4 regions of the Desulfovibrio psychrotolerans genome follow, and region 1 is predicted to be linked to each of the others. Evidence: predicted binding sites of a transcription regulator. Region 1 holds the regulator's gene; each other region holds the start of a gene.

Region 1 (4,869 bases):
TGCAGCGGCGTCTTGCGGCTGCCGAATACCTTAAGCAGCATGGGCAGATTGACTCCCGTGAGCACTTCCACATTGCCGCCGCCCAGAAGAGACAGGCTAAGATTGGTGGGTGTGCCGCCGAACATATCTGTCAGCAGCAGCACGCCCTGTCCCCGGTCAACGCGGGCTACGGTTTCTTTGAGTCTGGCCACGGTCTCCGTAACTTCCTGCGTGCCATCCACACTCACAGCCCCACAGTCCTGTTGCGGCCCGAGTATGATTTCAGCAGCATGGAGCAGCGCGGAGCCATAATCGGCATGCGTGACCAGAACCACGCCCACCTGCGATTCTTCTGTCTTGGAAACGCTCATGAAATATCTTCTCCACCGGCGGCAGCGCTCCGGTATGGGGGATCATACAGTATTCAACCCAGCTCCATATGCCGATGCTCGATAGATACCGTAAAATCAAAGTTTTTCAAAGTCTCAAAAAGGGCTTCTGCGGTAGAAACGGAACGGTGCCTGCCGCCGGTGCAGCCTATGGCTATGGTAACGCGGTAGCGGCCTTCTGCTTCCATTTGCGAAAGCGTGAAGTGCAGAAAATCTGTCAGGCGGGCCAGATATTCCCTACCCGGCTCTGACCCCAGAACATATTCCGCGATGGCTTTATCCTTGCCGGAAAGCGGACGGAGCACGGGGTCATGATACGGATTGGGCAAGAAACGCAGGTCGAACACCATATCCGCCTCGGCGGGTGTTCCGTATTTAAAGCCGAAGGTCAGCAGGTGTACCCGCAGGCTGCGCCTGTTACCCTCCAGAATAGACCACTTTTGCTGGATAACGCGCCGTATATCGTGAATGGAGAACTCCGACGTGTCAATGACGAGGTCGGCCATGTCGCGGGCGGGCTTAAGCAGGTTTCTCTCGAGCTCCATAGCCTGCTCAAGGCCAAGGTCCCGATTCTCCAAAGGATGCGGGCGGCGAGTTTCCTTATAACGCCTGATGATGACATCGGGACGCGCCTCCAGAAAGAGAATGACGGGAGCTACGCCTTTACGCTGCATCCCGTCCAGCACCTCTCTGAATTCGCTGTCAAACTCAAACTGGCGCAGGTCCATACCCAGCACCAGCCCACGATGTTTTGCAAGACTGCGTTCATCAAGCACAGAAAGCATCTGCAATGCCAATGAAGCGGGCATGCCGTCCACAGTAAAGTATCGCAGATCCTCAAACACCTTCAGTGCTGTGCTCTTGCCAGCGCCGGAAAGCCCGGTGACAATAAGCACGGGAAAAACCGCAGATGATTCGTATTCCATGTCGGGATTCCGGTCAGGCATTATTGAGCAGGTGCCACAGCACATCCGCATCAGGTGCGGAAAGAAAGGAACTGCGGAATTCGGGATCCTTGAGCAGCCGGGAAATTTGGGCAAGTATGCGCAGATGCATGCCGGCCACCTGTTCCGGGGCAAGAACAAGGAAGAAGATGGTGCAGAGCTTAAAGTCCAGAGCCTCAAAATCCACTCCGCCTGTGCTCCTTCCGGCAACCAGAATTATCCGGTCCAGATTGTCGAGCTTGCCGTGCGGTATGGCTATGCCGTCGCCAATGCCCGTGGTTCCCAGACTTTCACGTTCACGCAGCACGTTGACTACGCTTTCCGCGTCCAGTTGCGGACAGGCGGCAATAACAGGTGCCACAAGCTCCGCCAGCACCTCCTCTTTGGTGCTGGCGGTAAGCTCGGGCAGTATCATCGTTTTATCCAGGTATTCACCCAGTTTCATTATCTGTGTCCTAGAATGTGGGGTCAATCAGGCCGAAGTCGCCGTTTTTCCGGCGGTAGATTACATTCACACGCTCAGTCTCGGCATTCAGAAACACAAGGAAGTCGTAGTCCAGCGAATCCAACTGCAGAGCGGCTTCATCAATACCCATGGGCTTGGGCGTAAAGTGGTCCGTGCCCACAATGGTCCGTTCCCGCCCGGAGCCGGTATCCGCATAGCTTATAATGTCCTCGCGAACGGCAATGTTGGCTCCGCCGCGGCGATGATCCTTGTTCTTTTCCGCATGCTTTTTCACCTGTGCGGCAAGCTTGTCAAACACAAGATCGACCGTGGCGTACATGTCTTCGGACTTTTCAGAAGCGGAAAGGTTGAGGTTGTCAGAAACCAGTGTCACATCAATCCTGTGGCGGTAGTTTTCCACGGACATGCCCACCTGCATTTCCAACCTGCCGGAATGGCGTATGAATTTCCCCAACTTTTCAAAGCGTCTACGGGCATACTTTTTCAGATGGTCGGAAGGCTCGAAGTTCTTGAAAGTGAATGCGATGTTCATATATGCCTCCTTAGGTTCGGCGGGCGCACCGTGTGTGAGTCCGCACGGGTATCTCTGGCAGTGTATCCGCATTCCCTGTCCTGCGCATACCGCCTGCACATTCGGGGTTTCTCCTAATACGCGGAAACCTAGAACGCGGACTTTCGCTTGGAGGACGAGGGAATGTCCATTGCAGTACGATACTTCGCAACGGTCCTGCGGGCAATATTCAACTGCAACTTTTCTTTCAAAATTTCACCTATGCGTTCGTCACTGAGCGGGCGTCGGGGGTCTTCTCCCTGAACCAGTTGTCTGATAAGGGCCTTTACGCTCTCAGAACCCACCGAGCTGCCGTCATCCATCCCTATGGCACTGTTAAAGAAGAACTTAAGCTCAAAAATACCGTGCGGGGTAGACACATACTTACTGGTGGTAATGCGGCTCACCGTGGATTCATGCATGCCAATATCTTCTGCAATGTCTTTAAGAATGAGCGGCTTAAGCTGGGTGACCCCCTCTTCGAAGAACCCTCTCTGGTATTTGACGATGCTTTCCATCACCTTGTACAGGGTGCGCTGCCGCTGATGCAGACTTTTAATGAGCCACGAGGCAGAGCGCATCTTTTCCTGAAAGTAATCCTTATCCGGCCCGGAAACAGTGGGAAGACAGTCCACAATATCGCTCAACTGCAGACTGGGCAGTCCTTCTTCGTTGAGAATAATGACAAATTCGCCGTCATACTTGTGCACAAAGACATCGGGGGAAACATACTGCGGTTCGCTGCTGCCAAAGCTGGCACCGGGCATGGGATCGAGCGTGAGGATAAGGTCGATATATTCCTTCAGATCGTCCATGTTTATACGGAACTTACGGCACAGGGGCTTGTAGCGGCGCTTTTCAAGGTCTTCCAGATGTTCGCGCACCAATTCCACCAGAACGGGGTCGCGGTCATATCCGAGCACTTCTATCTGCACCAGCAGGCATTCCTGCGGGCTTCGGGCTGCCACACCCACAGGGTCAAAGCGCTGTACCCTGCGCAGCATTACCTCCACCTCTGGTACGGTGGCCCCGGCCATATCTGCAATTTCCTCCATCGTGGCCTGCAAATAGCCGTTGGAGCCGATATTGCCGATGATCACTTCCCCTATGGTTCTCTGCTCTTCCGTTATGGAGGAAAGCGTGAGCTGCCACGAGAGATGGCCGTCCAACGATGGGCGCGAGGTGAGTCGCGCTTCAAACGATGTCATCTCTTCAGGTATTTCGGCATCTCGGGAGGATGTTTGCCTGCTGGTACTGGAAAAATCGCCCAGATAGTCTTCCCAGTCCGCGTTGGTGGCAAGCTCCTTATCATAGGCTTCCACAGCCTCAGAACGTATTTCCGCAGCTTCCGTGGCATCAGCGGGCGTTATGCTCTCGGCAGATTCTTCCAGAAAGGGATTTTCCAGCAACTCCTGCTGTACGGTTTCCATCAGTTCAAGCCGGGAGAGCTGCAGCAGCTTAATTGCCTGCTGCAGTTGGGGGGTCATAACCAGCTGCTGGGAGAGCTTGAGTTGTTGCCGTAGTTCTAATGCCATAGGTACGATATTCCCGGAGTAGTGCCGTGCATCAAGGGGGTTGACGCGCTGCTGGAAGCGCGGTCCGGACCTCTATCAAGAAGCATTCCAAAACTGCAAACCTGAGTCCCTTTTGCCATACAAGCACTAACCATGCAACAGAGAAAAGCCCGTAAAACGGGCTTTTGCGCGATCAGAAAGAAATGTCTTGCAAAATATTCAAAAAGGTCGGGAAAAAGTCACGACACCTACAGGCAGAATCCTTCTCCCAGATACACCCTGCGAGCCTTGGGATCGTTCACTATCTGGCTGGGGGTGCCGTTAAGGATTATCTGCCCCTCATATACAAGATAGGCCCGGTCGCAGATATTCAGGGTCTCGCGCACATTGTGGTCCGAAATGAGAACCCCTATCCCACGGTTGCTGAGCCCGCGTATGATGCTCTGAATATCATCCACGGCCAGAGGGTCAATTCCTGCGAAAGGCTCGTCCAGCAGAATGAACCGGGGCTTGCGGATAAGTGCGCGGGCTATTTCCAGCCTGCGCCGTTCGCCCCCTGAAAGATGCATTGCCATGGAATCCGCTATGCGGGTGATGCGAAATTCCTCAAGAAGCATGTCGGCCCGCTTTCGCTGCACGTTTATGGGGAGTCCCGTGTGCTCTAAGATAAGCTCCAGATTTTGTCGCACAGTGAGCTTGCGGAAAATGGAACTTTCCTGCGGAAGATAACTCAGGCCTACGCGTGCGCGTTCATGCAAGGGCCAATCCGTCACGTCCGTGCCGTCATAGCGCACAAGGCCGCTGGTAGGTTTTACTATGCCTATGAGCATATAAAACGTGGTAGTTTTGCCCGCACCGTTGGGGCCGAGCAATCCCACCACCTCCCCCTGCTTCATGCTCAGGGAAATGCCGCGCACCACTTCGTGCTTGCCGTAATGCTTGGTCAGAGATTCCGCTTCCAGAAACGACATGCGGACCCGCTAGTTGAAGCGCTTGGGAGCGGTAAAAATGGCTTCCACGGGTTTGT
Region 2 (4,869 bases), on a different contig from region 1:
CAAGGCAGTGGAAGGCACGGTGTTTGTTCCCTTCCATTTTGCGGAGGCGGCGGCAAACCGCCTGACCAGCGATGCGGCGGACCCTGTGGCGGGCATAAGCGAATTTAAGGTCTGCGCGGTGCGTCTTACGGCAATTCAGGCTTTGTAGCGTGCTGCGCCCTATCGTCCGGTAACTCGGTAGATAGTGCCATGCTGTTCGTGGGGCGGTGCATCCTGCTGCCGCGCGCGGCAAGGCATATCGCTTGCCGCCTTATGCGGCAGATAGGGCAAAGAAAAACGCCCGTCCGGCAGACCCGGAGCGCTTTGCGGCGTATCCGGGGCTCTTGGGCGGGCGCTTTTTGTGCGCTCTGCGTGCGGGGTTATTCCGGCAGAGTGTCGGGGTCGAGGATATAGGGAGCCATCATGCGGGTGCCCTTGTAAACCACAAAGCTCTCTACGGAGAGGATGCCGTCTACCTTGGACATTTCGTTGGAATAGAATTCCAGCAGACCGAATCCTTCCCGCAGCAGCAGGGTGAGGATGATGTCGAACCGTCCCGTGACCACGGCGGACGAGATGACGCCCTTCAGTTCGCTCAGCTCCTGACATTTTGAAAACAGATCGCGCTCGCTGAGGCGCACGCCCGTGTACACGATGGTGTGCCCGGGCAATTTTTCGATATCCAGCCGACCCACTATGTCCATCACGCCGTCTGCCTGCATCTTGTTGATGCGCGAACGCACGGTGTTTTCCGCAACGGAAAGCTCCTGTGCGATCTCCCTGTAGGACTTGCGCCCGTCAAGCAGCTGCCCCGCAATCTGGAAGCTCAGCTTGTCGATTTTCACTATTTCCTCCGGTAGTCTCTGTTACGGCGGGTGCGCTTTTCCGCAGCCCGGTACGCAACGCAGGGTGAGGGGAACAGGGCGAAAGCCCGGACAACCACGATAAACCATCTTCCGGCACGGCAGAACCGTAATGGAAATTACAAAAAAGTTCAATTCCCTGCCCTTCACAAAGTTGTTTTTGCTGAAAAGCGCAAGATTCAGCCTGCCGGAAACATTGTCGTTCCACCGGATGTGATGAGGTGGGCAGGTGCTTGTGCGCATTTAGGGATGCTTTTTTGCGGAAAAAAGCACTCCCCGGAGCGCGCATGGTGAAAACGGCAGGCCATTGCCGTTTGGCACATAGAGCAGGTGCCGCAGTGCTGCACAAAACGGCAGATGGCGTGTCGGTTATGGCTGCGCCGCTCATGACAAGGATGGAAAAAGTGTCGTTTGCCGCGTGGTTCAGTGTGCCCGGTGGGGTGCTGTGTTCGCATTGTCAGGAGCCTGAGTGTGCACTTGGTGGCACAGGTTGCGAAATTCCGCATCCGTCAGGGCGCGGTTGCAGCGGTCGGAAAGGGCGCGCACACGGGCGACCAGTTCGTTGACGGCATGTCGGGAAAGGCACCACCCCGCGTTGCGGGCCGCATGGGCAACGGCGGCGGCTCCTGATTTGCGCCCGAGCCGGATGGAGCGTGAGCCCTGCACCAGTTCCGGAGCATACGGCTCGAAAAGTTCGGGCGATTTGTGCATGCCGTCCGCATGGATGCCGCTTTCTACGGAAAAGATATCGGCACCTATGACCGGAAGGTTGCGGGCGAGGGGCATGCTCGTCAGCCCGGCTACCGTGTGCGCCAGCGTGCGCAGGGCGGCAAGGTTGTACTGCGGGGAGGCATCGGACCGGCTGTGCGCTCCCTGTGTGCCGGCCGCATTATGCGCTTCGCCTGTCAGGACGCGGGCGGCGGCAACCTCTTCCAGCCGGGCAATGCCTGCCCGTTCCCCCAGTCCCAGAATGGAAACGTCTGTGCTGTCCGCGCCACTGGCAAGGGCGGTTATGGCGTTGGCCGTGGCCATGCCGAAATCATTGTGAAAGTGGGTGGCAAGACGCACGTGCGCGGGCAGGTGGCGGCGGAAGAACCGTACCAGTTCAGCCGTCTGCATAGGCGTGAGAATACCTACGGTGTCTGAGAGGCGGATACGCGCCGCCCCGTGCGTCACCCCGTGCAGTGCCATGCGCAGGGCTGTCTGCGGCGCGGCGCGGGAGCAGTCTTCCAGACCCAGCGAGACAAAGCCGATGCCGCAGGTGCGGGCCAGACGCAGCACGGATTCCAGACGGGCGAGCAGGGCTTCTTCCGTTGTGCGCAGGCGGGTGACAATGTGCGCGTGCGATACGGGCACGCCTATGCTGATGCGTGTGACCCCCAGCGCGGCAACGGCGTGGATGTCTTCCTCGCGGCAGCGGCACCAGACGGTGCAGGGCATATTCGGGGCTGCGCGCCGGGTGTGCTGGAGAAGCTGCGGCAGGCTCTCCTGTCCCGCATAGCCCAGTTCCATTTCTTCTATGCCTGCGGCGTACAGCGTTTTTATGATGTGCCGTTTGGCATTCATATCCAGATAGACGCCGAAAGACTGTTCACCCTCGCGCAGGGTGGTGTCCAGCAGGGCGGGAGGGGTGGCGGGCAGCCGTTCGGTCTGCCGGAATATTTCTGTGCGCATGGTGCCTCCTGCATCCGGGGACATGGCCTGCTCCTTGGGTATGAAAATGGTGCGGTTTTACAACCGCCGCTCTTGCAGCCGCTTCAGTTGGCTGCCGACGGGGCAGCCTGACCAACTGACGATAGGTGTTTGCACTATCGGTGCCAGCCGGCACAGGCCGGTTGAAGGAAGGAGTCAGGCCCCGCGCCGGCAGCGGCGGGCCTTGTTTTTACCGGATGGGCGCGAGGGAGTCCGGGCCTACATTGTTGCCCCCAAAAGTGTAGGTGCACACACTTTTGTAGGGTGCAACAGTGTAGGCAACCGAACGGACATGAATGGCTTTTCTTTATAAATTCCTGTTATTGCGGTGTGTTGAGTGCTCTTTTGCAGTTTGGCACGCGCCTTGCCAAGGCGGGGTTACAGGGAGCGCGGCTCCCGCGTGCTGAAACAGCATTTTGTGCAAGCGCGCCATGTCCGACACATCCGGGCGGTCCGGCCTGCGGCGGGCATGGCGGGCGGTTTGTGGAAAACCGCAGGAAACAAGGCACCATCATACATGGAGGAAACCATGAGAAAAGTGGCCATTTACGGAAAAGGCGGCATCGGCAAGTCTACCACTACGCAGAATACGGTAGCTGGTCTGGCGGAATCTCTTGGCCGCAAAGTCATGGTTGTGGGATGTGACCCCAAGGCGGATTCGACCCGTCTGCTGCTGGGCGGTCTGGCTCAGAAGACCGTGCTCGATACCCTGCGCGAAGAGGGTGAGGACGTGGAACTGGACGATATCCGCAAGAAGGGGTTCGGCGATTCATGGTCGGTGGAATCCGGTGGTCCTGAGCCGGGCGTGGGCTGTGCAGGCCGTGGCATCATTACCTCCATCAACATGCTGGAATCGCTGGGTGCCTATGAAGAGCGCGAAGGGCTGGACTACGTGTTCTACGACGTTCTGGGCGACGTGGTGTGCGGCGGGTTTGCCATGCCCATCCGCGACGGCAAGGCCGAGGAAATTTACATTGTCTGCTCCGGCGAAATGATGGCCATGTACGCCGCCAACAACATCTGCAAGGGCATTATGAAGTACGCGGAATCCGGCGGCGTGCGCCTTGGCGGGCTTATCTGCAACTCCCGTAACGTGGATAACGAAAAGGAGATGATTGAGGAACTGGCCAAGAAGCTGGGAACGCAGCTCATCTACTTTGTGCCCCGCGACAACGACGTGCAGCGTGCTGAAATTAACCGCCGCACGGTCATTGAATGGAATCCCGCGTGCGTGCAGGCAGACCATTACCGCAATCTGGCCAAGGCCATCGACGGAAATAAGTTTTTCGTGGTGCCCACTCCGCTGGAGATTGAAGAACTGGAAAAGCTGCTCATGGACTACGGGTTGATGGAAGCCTAGGGGCCCGTCCTTCCGGATGACCATCCCCCCCCCGCACTGAACACCAAAGGAGAGAGACGATGATCATGGTACGAGCCATTGTGCGCCCCGAAAAGTCCGATGAAGTTCTGGCTGCCCTTATGGACGCGGGGTTTCCCGCCGTCACCAAGCTTTCCGTGGCCGGACGCGGCAAGCAGCGCGGCATAAAGATAGGTGAAGTGACCTATGACGAAATTCCCAAGACCATGCTCATCAGCGTGGTGCAGGACCGCGATAAGGACTTTGTGGTGGAAACCATCATGAAGACTGCCCGGTCCGGTGCCAAGGGAGCGTTCGGCGACGGCAAGATATTCATCACTCCCGTTGAAGACGTGTACACCATAAGCTCCGGTGTGCGCGAAGGGCAGGAGGCTGCCGCATGAAAGAGATAGTGGCCATTGTGCGCATCAACATGATGAACAAGACCAAAAAGGCTCTTACCGAGATAGGCGTGGATGCGTTTTTTGCGCAGGAAGCCTTTGGACGGGGCAAAGGGCTGGTCAGTTCGCACCTGCTTCAGGGAGCCAAAAAGGGCTACGAGGAAGCGATAGAACTGCTTGGTGAGAAAGACCGTCTGTACACCAAGCGCATGGTTACCGTTGTGGTGCCCGACGAGCAGGTGGAAGACGTGGTGGAGGCCCTTATTGCGGCCAACAAGACCGGCAAACCCGGCGATGGCAAAATATTCGTGTGTCCTGTGCCGGAGGCGGTGCGCGTGCGCACCGGCGAAATCGGTGAAAAGGCCATCGTATAAGCGGGCCGGAAAAGGCCAACCGAATGAGGTGCAGTATGGCTGTTGAAAAGAAGAAGAAGGTATTGAGCGCGGAAGCGGTGAAGGAAGAGCTTCTGAAGAAGTATCCTCCCAAGGTTGCCCGTAAGCGCGACAAGCAGATTCATATTACCGGGGAGGAAGATTCCTCCGAGATTATGGCCAACGTGCGGACCATTCCGGGCATA
Region 3 (4,869 bases), on a different contig from region 1:
AGGCAACCGCAGCACCTGCACAAGCACGCCTGCATGGCCCTTAGTGCCTGTTGTTCCGGGCGGAAGCACCTCCAGCCGCTCCGCGTGCTGTACACCGTAGTGGTTGCGTACCAGCAGAATACGGTTAAGGTGCCACCCGAAGGAACCGGGTGAGAGCATCTGCTCGGGCAGCGTGCCGAACAGCATCTGCGTGCGGGGCATGCCCAGCGGAGTGACCAGTGACTGCCGCGCCACATCCAGCAGATCATAGGCTCCCATGGTGCCCTGCAACAGGGAATCATCCTCGGAAATCGCCTGTAACAGACCGCCTGACAGCGGCAGTGCGCCGGAAAGCTCCCGGCCGGAAATCATGAACACACCGGGCTGCATGGCATGAAAGGCAGCCAGATTTGTCATGCCTTCGCTCACGGTAGCGCGTTCTTCCGGCGACAGCTTGCGCAGGTCGCGCAGCCCCGCCGCCAGCGCCACCAGCCCCGCCGGTGTCGTATACAGAACATCGTTCTTCAGCTGCGTATCTCCCCCGGCGCGGGTTACGGCTTCACGCATGGCCTGCCGCATCGACTCCCGGAGTGGACGGGCTGCATCGTTGCGCGCCCCGTACAGGTGCACAAGCGAGAAATCCACCCCACCTTCCGGCTGAATGCAGTGCACAAGCCTTTCCGGCCCTATGCCCAGCGCCTGCATGGCCATAAGGCTTTCGCGCAGCATGGAGACATCTCCCGTCAGCAACGCCGCCTGCGCACTCACGGACCCGGCGTGGTCCACCGCCACATCCGGCCCGGCCTGCAATACTTCCGCGAGCATGGGCAGAGGCAGCGCATCGGTCAGAAAGGTCCAGCCGCCGTAACGGCGCACCTCCTGCGCCAATTGCTCCGCCGCATCGCGTGCCGTGGCAGCGGCATTCTGCACGCTCTCGTCCATGGGGCCTCCGGCAGGCTCCAGCCCGATGAACGGAGCCACGCTTATCCCGCTGAAGGCTACCCCCAGCGTACCCACCTGCTGGATGACGGCACCGGAAAGCACACGGCGGGCACCGGCGCCAGGGTCGGTCCAGTTAAGCACCGGCCGGGCGGGAGATTCGCAGAACAAGTAGACAAACCGTCTGCTTATACCGTCCATACCGCGAATTTCGCCTGTGGCGGCCCACCCGAAAGGGGCAAGGGGATACCCGAGTACATCCCGCACGCGGGGGGCGGGTAAAAACCGTTTTTCACGCAGCACCTGTGTGGCGTTTTCCGATAGCGCCTCGGCCTGCCACTGGGTTTTGGTTTCCGGCAACAGGGGCCAAAGGTCTTTGGGCACTTCCAGCATGCAGTAAATGCCCTGATATTCCTGCTTGGCGCGCGCAGAGAGGAAGAAATCCGCACCGCGTCCCGTGGCGGCAGGCACAAGCAGGTCGCCCGCTATGGCACCGGCCTTGTTGGCGGCACGGGTGAGAAGCCTGAACTCTTCTTCGGTTCCCGCGTAGCGGCTGAAGGCATATTGCACGGTATCCGCTCCCAGCGCCTGCGTACCGGAAACATCATATCCCCATATTCCGCCCGACTCGCGCACAGGGGCCGCAAGAAGCCCGCGTATGCCCAGCTTCTCTGCCTGCCGCCAGAATTCCGGATGGGCAAGCGTGCGGAACAGGGACACATTGTCTGCCGTGAGCAGGGACGCGGGATGCACGGTAAGCCATACCGGAGCTTCCGCCAAAAGCGCTTTGGGGCGTGGAACCACATAGGGCGAGACCCATGGAATGCCCGTTCCGGAAACGATGCGCGACATATCCTGCGCAGCACGCAGCATGGCCTGTTTTTCCAGCCACTGCATGTAGCCGGGGTCTGCGCGCATCTCCACCGGGGTATCGCCGCCGGAAGCGGCTTTTTTTCTGGAAGGAGCGCACCCGGAAGCCAGTGCCAGCACACAGAACGCACAACATATATATCGCAGCCAGACGGCCTGCCGCATGAAAAACCTCCAGCGTGTTATCTGCGGAATAAAAAGCAGAATATGGACGGAACACGGGTTCTATACTGCATGTCCCCCCGCATGAAAAGGAATGCCTGCCACCCTGCCCGCGGTGCCAGCCCCGGCATTGACCGAAGCGCTTTGGCGGGCTATTTCCTTGCTGCCCGGTGCAACCAAGCGCGGCAACACCAGAATCAACCGGCTTGCGCGACGAATTGGCGCGCCCGGAAAACCGATACGGAGAGCCCATGTCCAAATTTTCCACGGAAGGATTCGTTCAGGAAAAAATTGAAGTCGAAGACCCCAACGCGGTTCGCGTATTCGGCAAATCAGCCCCGGTGGCTCCGTTTTCGCCGCAGGAAGGGCGCATCATCTTCATAGGCATGCCGGGAAGCGGCAGGCTGGAACTGGCGGAACGGGTTGCCGGGCGCCTGAACATGAAGGTTGTGGCACCGGAAGCCGCCACGCCGTCCGGCTCCGCTCAGCCCATAGACTCCGTGGAAGCACTGGATGCCGCCTGTGCGGAAAAGGGCATTGTGTTTGTGCTGCCGCACATCGCCCTGCGTTCCGAAGCTATCCGCGCTGCCCTGCGGGAAAAAGGGAAGGTCTTCTACCTTATGGCGGAAGTGCTGCGCATGGCGTACCGCCTGAATAAAACGACTGAACCGGAACGGGAAGCCATTTCCGCTGAATTTGTGGAACTGGAACCGCTGTGCATGATGACCCTGCACTACATTCTTCAGGCATGGAAGGAACCGGAAGAGATTGAGGACAACGTGCTGGAGATGCTGGGGATTCAGGGCTGAGTCCTGTGACGGCGGTGCGGCTGTCGGAAGCATGACGGCTCTGGTGCCGGTGGCTCTACCTTGCTTCCTCCAACCGGTGTCAATTCTCCGGCCCTGCTGTGTCCGCCTGTGCCCTGTTGTGCCATTATGAGCCTGCAACAGGGCGCATCCCAATGATTTATTCATGCTGGCAGGACATTTGCATTTGAACCGGCATGAAATACTCGCCATTCTACACGCAGAATCTGGAGGTCATGGCCGCGCAGAAACAAAAAGCGGCCATGTGGCTTGCGGAAACCCGTCCCGACCTTGCCGACATTGACTCGCGCATGGGCCATAACAGTTACGGGATGCTGGATTTTCGCCTGAAGGATGGCCGTTTTCTTTTTGAAACCATCCCTCCCGGTCCTATATATCAGGGCTGGGTGCCCCAAGACGCCATACCGGCTGAGAGCACCTTTGTTATAGGCTGCAATCTGGGGTACGGGCTGAATCATCTTCTTTCCGGCACTCCGGCATCGCACACCGTGTATGTGCTTGAGCCGGAACCGGAAATGCTGGCTGCCTGCCTAGGGCAGACGGACTACCGGCCATTCATCACATCCGGAAAGCTTGTCTTTCTGCCGCCGGACCGCACCCTGCTGCAGGATACGGTACGCGCCTGCGATGTGCAGTTTCTGTTCGGCAGAATCCATCTGCGGGCAGACCTGCCCAGTCAGCAGATAGGCCCCGCCTATGCTTACTGGGCACGCCAGTGCAAGGAAATGCTGGAACACCTGAGCGTGGAAATGGGCACCCTGCGCCGCGCACAGGACACAATGGTGGGCAACGAGCTGGGCAACTTCCGGCGCGCCCTTGCGGACGGAACAGTGAACCCGCTGTGCGATGCCGGAGAAGGGATAAAGGCGGTTATCCTTGGTGCCGGTCCTTCGCTGGAGCAATCCGGCCCTACGCTTGCCGCCATGCAGCACTCCGCCCTTGTGGTTACTGCACTGCAAACCCTTACCGCTGCACAACGTGTGGGTGTGCGCCCCCACTTCTGCATGTCCATTGACTTCAGCGACGGGATGCTCTCCGTCTACAAACAGCTTGACCCTGAATGGGCCAAGGATATTCCGCTTATCTACTCCACCAAGACCGACCCGCGCGTGGTGAAGCAATACCCCGGCCCCACCATCCCGCTGTGGACGGTGGGCGGCCTTGCCACTTTCATCGCCGGACGTGACGATCTGGTCCTGGACGCTGCGGGGAACGTTTCTGTGGCACTGATGCGCTTTCTGCACTGGATGGGAGTGCGCGACATAGTGCTTGTGGGACAGGATTTCGCATGGCGCGAAACCAGTTCCACGCATGCGGACGGTCACCATCGCAAAAAGGCTTCCCGGTGGGTGGACCTGCAGGACCGGGACGGCAATCCCATACGCACCAGCGTGCAGTACCTGACATCGGCCCGGGAAATGGAACAGGACATTGCCCGGCTGGGGCTGAATGTTCACAATGTGTACGGGGGCGGATATGTCATAAGCACCGCCACCGATACCACGCTGGAGGATGCCCTGCAAAACGGGCTGCTTGCCTCTGACGGGGGGGCACTGGAACTGTGGCGGCTGCGCATGATGAAGGCACGCACGGGATGCGAACAGCCCATCTTTGAAGAACGCGCACCGAGTTGGCGCACCTCGCTGCGACATGCCAACAAACGGCTGGAAAAGCTGTTTAAGAAGCCGGAAAAGAACTATGCGGAAATCCGCTCCCTGTTCAACAGCGTGCACATGTTCCTTAGGCAGGACCCCATCTACATGCCCTATCTGTATAACGAAATCATGGATGTTGCCGGTCTGCGTGATGCGCGCACCCGCTACACCCCGAAGGATATGGGCCTGTTCAGGGAAACGCTTAAGAAGGTGCTGGAAAAGATTGTAGCCATGGACCACGCGCTGGGGGCGAGGTCGCTGGAAGAACACCGGGCAGCCTGATTTCCGGCCTTTATCTGCGACGCAATGCCGGCTAGGATGCCTCCTCGGAAAAAACAGATTTTCGGGAGGCATCCATGTCCGTTATTGCCGAACTCTCCATCTTTCCCATGGACAAGGGCGACAGCGTAAGCCCGTATGTGAAACGCGTGCTCGGC
Region 4 (4,869 bases), on a different contig from region 1:
GCTACAAAAAATGCGCACTGGATTCTTGACAAGCCCGAGGCTTGCGGATATAGAAATCGGCTCATTGCCAATGACGTGGGCCTATAGCTCAGTTGGCAGAGCCTCCGGCTCATAACCGGCAGGTCCCAGGTTCAAATCCTGGTGGGCCCACCATTTTTTCTTTGCTTATCAGCACATTGTGCGTTGATTGCCACGCACACATGCAAACAGAATGCAGGTGCTTAGTGAATGCGTATTCCGGGAAGCACCTGCTTTTTTAAGGCACTGCATGAAGCCGCTGGAAATTATTTCCACCATCGAACAGACCGCCGTTCCGGCGGGAGCAGCTGCATGGGATAAATGCGGCGTGCAGGTGGCGGGCAGGCGGCGATCCGTCAAATCCATCGCGGTTGCCCTTGATGCCTCGCTGAGCACGGTGGAACGCGCCCTTGCGGAAGGGGTGGATTTCATCCTCACGCACCATCCCCTTTCCATGCAGCCCAAATTTCTTGATGTGGTGGACGACCACTACCGCATTGTGGCCGCCCTGCTGGAATCCGGCGTGTGGCTGTATAGTGCCCACACCACGCTGGATGCGAACCCGCAGGGGCCTGTGAGCTGGCTGGCCGATGAACTGCATCTGACCGGCCGTTGCGTTGTGGAACCGGTGCACAGGGAAGAACTGGAGGCATTTGCCTTTTCCGTTTCTGCCCCGGATGCTTCCGGCAAGCCGGATGAGCCGGATAAGCTGGATAAGCTGGATGCCCTGACAGCCCGCTGGAGCCTGCTGCCCGGAGTGCAGACCGTGCGCCGCACAATGGGCATGGTGCATATGACTTGCCGCAAATCCTGCGGAGCGGAAACCCGCTCTGCCGTGGAAGGCGATCTGGGCATGCGGCCTGTATTCCTTGCCGCCCTGCCGGAAGGCGAACCCCGCACGCTGGGGTTCGGATGCATAGGCTCACTGCCGGAAGCCATGACGTTAGAACGATTCCGCGACAGGCTTGCCCAGATCATAGATCGTGACTATTGGGTAACCTGCGGGCAGACTCCCGGTACCATAGCCACGGTGGCGTATTGCACAGGATCTGGCGCGGGCATGGCGGATGCCGCCTTCCGCATGGGGGCGGACGTGTTCATCACCGGCGATGTGAAATACCACGCGGCTCTGGACTCTATAGGCTGCCTGATGGACGTTGGCCATTTCTGCCTTGAGGAAGAAATGATGCGGCGGTTTGCCCTGCATCTCGGAAGCGCCCTTCCCGGCGTTGATATTTATTTCCTGCCCGCGCAGGATCCCATGCGCCTTGCCGTGCGCGGCGCACGTTAACGAAATTTACCCCTGACCCGGCATGCCGCCGGAAGGGTCACTGTTCAGGAGGAAACAACCTTGAGCCTGTATCTTAAGCAGATAGAACAGCTTGTAGCCCTGCAGAGGGTGGACGATGAAATCCTCGTCATTGCACGGGAACTGAAAGACGCGCCCAGCGAGGTCAAGATTCTCCAGGAACGCTTTGACAGCCTTGAAGAACAGCGAACCCGCTTTGTCGAAAAAATTGAACACCTGAAAGAACAGGAAAAACGCCTTGGCGGCGAAATAGAAAACGACGCCCTGAAGGTGAAGAAGAGCAAGTCCAAGCTCATGCTCGTGGGGAATACCAAAGAATACCACGCCATGATGCGCGAGATGGACAATCTTGAAAAAGTGAACCGCATGCGCGAAGAAGAAAAACTGGCGCTTGCGGAAGAACTGACCCGGCAGCAGTCCGGCCTGGAAGAACTGGATGTGGACTACAGCGCGCTGAAGAGCGATCTGGAAGCCAAGAAGGCCAGTCTGCAGGCACGCATTGACGAAGCCAGCAAGGTTATTGCCAAGCTCAACAAAAAGCGTGATACAGCCTGTCAGGAAGTGCCCGCCCCCATTCTCAGCAGATACGAGTTTATCCGCGAACGGCTGGACAACCCGGTCATCGTGCCTGTGGAAGCCGGGGTGTGCAACGGATGCCATATTGCCATTCCTCCGCAGAGCTTTATTGAACTGCAAAAGGGCCACCAGATTCTGAGCTGCCCCAACTGCCAGCGGCTCATTTACTGGTGCGAGCACTTTAATGAGTGCCCTGCCAATCTTTCGCAGAGCGGACAGAGCGCCGCGCAGGCTAAAGCGGAAGAATCCGCAGAGGCCTAAGACGTTTTTCAGGAGTCGGACGGGGTATCGCTGCGGGTCATACGACCCGGAGAGGAAAGTCCGGGCTCCAAAGGGCAGAACGCTGGGTAACCCCCAGGGAGAGCGATCTTCGGAAAGTGCCACAGAAAACAAACCGCCGTGCGGCATGCCGCGCGGTAAGGGTGAAACGGTGGGGTAAGAGCCCACCAGATACCGCGGTGACGCGGTATGCTCGGTAAACCCCGTTCGGAGCAAGACCAAATAGGGAAGCGCTACGGTCGGCCCGGCCAATGCTTCCGGGTAGGTTGCTTGAGGTCATGGGCAACCATGATCCTAGAGGAATGATACCCCCCCTGCAAAGGGGACAGAACCCGGCTTACAGTCCGACTCCCGTTAGCAATGAAAGGGCGCCCAGTGCGCCCTTTTTCTTGGCGGAGCAGGTCGGAATGAAAACAACCGCGCAACACGCGAGGAACCCCATGCAGTGTTGGTCCATCATTCTTGCGGCGGGCAGCGGTAGCCGTATGGCTCAGGCCGCAGGCGGCGTGAAGAAACAGTTTATCCGCTGGAACGGTGCCCCCCTGTTCTGGCAGTCTGCCGTTACCCTTGCCCGCGTGGCACGTCTGCACGGCCTTGTTTTTGTCTTCCCGCCAAGCGACATGGAAGAAGCTCGCGCGGAACTGGAAGATCTGGACCGCCTGCGCGGGCTGGGACTGCCGTGGGTTGTTGCGGAAGGTGGCGAGCGCAGGCAGGATTCTGTATACAACGGCCTGATGGCTCTGCCCGAGCAGTGCGACACCGTGCTCGTTCACGATGCCGCGCGTCCCTTTCTTTCTCCCGCGCTGGTTAACCGCCTACTGGACGCGCTTCAGGACGGAGCCGGTGGCGTTATTCCCGTTCTGCCTGTCACGGACACCATCAAGGTTGTTACCGGGACGCACGTTGTTTCCACCCCTGTGCGCGATACCTTGCGCGCGGTGCAGACCCCGCAGGGATTTAACCGTGCAACGCTCAGCACCGCACACCAAGCCTGCCGTGCGCATGGCTGGCAGGTGACGGATGATGCCTTGGTACTGGAACAGGCGGGGATACCCGTTGTCACCGTTGCCGGCGACCCGCAAAACCACAAAATCACCCACCCGGAGGACCTTGCCATGCTCGGAAACAGGGAGCGGGACACGGTGGACGGAGTTTCCATGCTGCCCGTTGTGGGCTGGGGATATGACGTGCACCGTTACGGCACGGGACGCCCCATGAAGCTGGGCGGTGTGCCCATTCCCGGCGCGCCGGAGGTGGTGGCACATTCTGACGGGGACGTGCTGCTGCATGCGCTTACAGACGCCCTGCTGGGCTGCATGGGCGGAGGAGACATCGGGGAGCACTTTCCGGACACGGCGGCGGAGTTTGATAACATCGAAAGCGGCATTCTGCTGAACGAGGTGTACGATCAACTCCTGCAGCAAGGCATTGTGGTAACGCATGTTGATGTTACCGTGATCGCACAGGTGCCCAAAGTCTCTCCGTGGAAGCCGCACATCAGGAAAAACCTTTGCCGCCTGCTCAAGCTTGCTCCGGAACAGGTGAATGTGAAGGCCACCACGGAAGAAAAGCTCGGCTTTACCGGCGAGAAGAAAGGCATAAAGGCCGTGGCCACGGTGACAGCCATGCGCCCGGTACGGGCGGCTTCGCCGCAGGGAACAGGACAGGAGGGGTAGCCTGCCTGCCTTTTCCAGCCGGTGCCGCACTGCGAAAGCCAGCAGGGGCCTGCATAAGGTCACCCGGAGCGTGGGCAGACACACGCCTGACGTCACAATGCTCCGGGGGGCTTGGCCCGTGATCGACCACGGCGGAAAGCGAGCGGAGCGCGGCTAAAAAGTGACTATTTCATAGCCTGCGGCCATATACTGACTCATGGAAGGATGCCCGCTCATGTCGCCTATGAGGGGAATGCCTTCCGCCTCTATGGCTTTGTCCACCCGCTGCTTCACGGAACACGCCCTGCACGCTCCCACGATAAGGCCCGCGTCTCTGGTCTGTATATACAGCTTATGCATGAAGTGGTGCGGGTCCGCTATGGCGGGGATGACCGTACAGGCGCTGCCCTCCACCACTATCTTCACCCCATAGCCTTTTTCCTGCATATCCAGCGCGTTGAGCAGTACGTGGATAAAGCACATCACGTCTCCGTTAAAAGGAAACAGGGCTACCTTGCGCATGGTTTCTCCGTGCATGTCCGTCTCCTTGCAAGGCGGGCGTCCTGTTCTGTCAGACGCCCGCCCGGTTCACTTTCTCAGATGTAGGAATGCATGATTGCGTCCAACGCCTTAAGGTCGACCGGCTGCCTGCCCAGCGGACCATGCTTGCACACGGCAAAACGCTCGTTCAGAGGCTTGCGGTCCGTCTTCCAGATAACGCCTATGGGGATGCGGTCGCCGAATTCGTTGGCCTTTTCCATGGCCGCATTCCAGTCGGTGGGATCATAGTTCGCATCCAGCTCATAGCAGCGCTGCTTGTACCAGCCGAAGGTATTCACCTTGTTGAAGGAGACGCACGGGGAGAAGATATCCACCATGGCGAATCCGGGGTGGCGTATGGCAGCCTGTATCATTTTGATCAGGTGCGGCTTGTTGCCGGAAAACGCACGCGCCACAAAATTGGCCCGCATGGCCACCGCCACGGCAATGGGGTTAAAGGGGGCGTTGGTCACTCCATCGGGCTGCGACTTG

What was found. Region 1 encodes sigma-54, which starts transcription at its own class of promoters, with help from an activator protein. Its sites were predicted from a motif close to CTGGCACGGNNNNTGCTT; they were not measured.
Region 2: a site for sigma-54 is predicted at 2,646-2,663, ahead of HUV26_RS03845 (LeuA family protein). Genes of this name have one in related genera too.
Region 3: a site for sigma-54 is predicted at 2,926-2,943, ahead of HUV26_RS14620 (motility associated factor glycosyltransferase family protein). Genes of this name have one in related genera too.
Region 4: a site for sigma-54 is predicted at 2,422-2,439, ahead of ispD (2-C-methyl-D-erythritol 4-phosphate cytidylyltransferase). Genes of this name have one in related genera too.

Annotation. Positions count from the first base shown of each region.
Region 1 is NZ_BLVP01000001.1:142,104-146,972, reverse strand. It holds gene HUV26_RS00650 (PTS sugar transporter subunit IIA) at 1-350, opposite strand, end outside; gene rapZ (RNase adapter RapZ) at 404-1,315, opposite strand; gene HUV26_RS00640 (PTS sugar transporter subunit IIA) at 1,308-1,757, opposite strand; gene hpf (ribosome hibernation-promoting factor, HPF/YfiA family) at 1,768-2,310, opposite strand; gene rpoN (RNA polymerase factor sigma-54) at 2,439-3,863, opposite strand; gene lptB (LPS export ABC transporter ATP-binding protein) at 4,091-4,813, opposite strand; gene HUV26_RS00620 (LptA/OstA family protein) at 4,823-4,869, opposite strand, start outside.
Region 2 is NZ_BLVP01000002.1:225,328-230,196, forward strand. It holds gene fdhF (formate dehydrogenase subunit alpha) at 1-148, shown strand, start outside; gene HUV26_RS03840 (Lrp/AsnC family transcriptional regulator) at 360-824, opposite strand; gene HUV26_RS03845 (LeuA family protein) at 1,266-2,540, opposite strand; gene nifH (nitrogenase iron protein) at 3,064-3,894, shown strand; gene HUV26_RS03855 (P-II family nitrogen regulator) at 3,954-4,295, shown strand; gene HUV26_RS03860 (P-II family nitrogen regulator) at 4,292-4,666, shown strand; gene nifD (nitrogenase molybdenum-iron protein alpha chain) at 4,702-4,869, shown strand, end outside.
Region 3 is NZ_BLVP01000036.1:26,712-31,580, reverse strand. It holds gene HUV26_RS14630 (hypothetical protein) at 1-1,953, opposite strand, end outside; gene HUV26_RS14625 (nucleoside/nucleotide kinase family protein) at 2,202-2,759, shown strand; gene HUV26_RS14620 (motility associated factor glycosyltransferase family protein) at 2,954-4,714, shown strand; gene HUV26_RS14615 (MTH1187 family thiamine-binding protein) at 4,789-4,869, shown strand, end outside.
Region 4 is NZ_BLVP01000036.1:100,665-105,533, reverse strand. It holds tRNA gene HUV26_RS15070 (tRNA-Ile) at 78-153, shown strand; gene HUV26_RS15065 (Nif3-like dinuclear metal center hexameric protein) at 269-1,309, shown strand; gene HUV26_RS15060 (zinc ribbon domain-containing protein) at 1,370-2,164, shown strand; RNA gene rnpB (RNase P RNA component class A) at 2,176-2,538, shown strand; gene ispD (2-C-methyl-D-erythritol 4-phosphate cytidylyltransferase) at 2,623-3,858, shown strand; gene HUV26_RS15045 (cytoplasmic protein) at 4,012-4,374, opposite strand; gene HUV26_RS15040 (2-oxoacid:ferredoxin oxidoreductase subunit beta) at 4,434-4,869, opposite strand, start outside.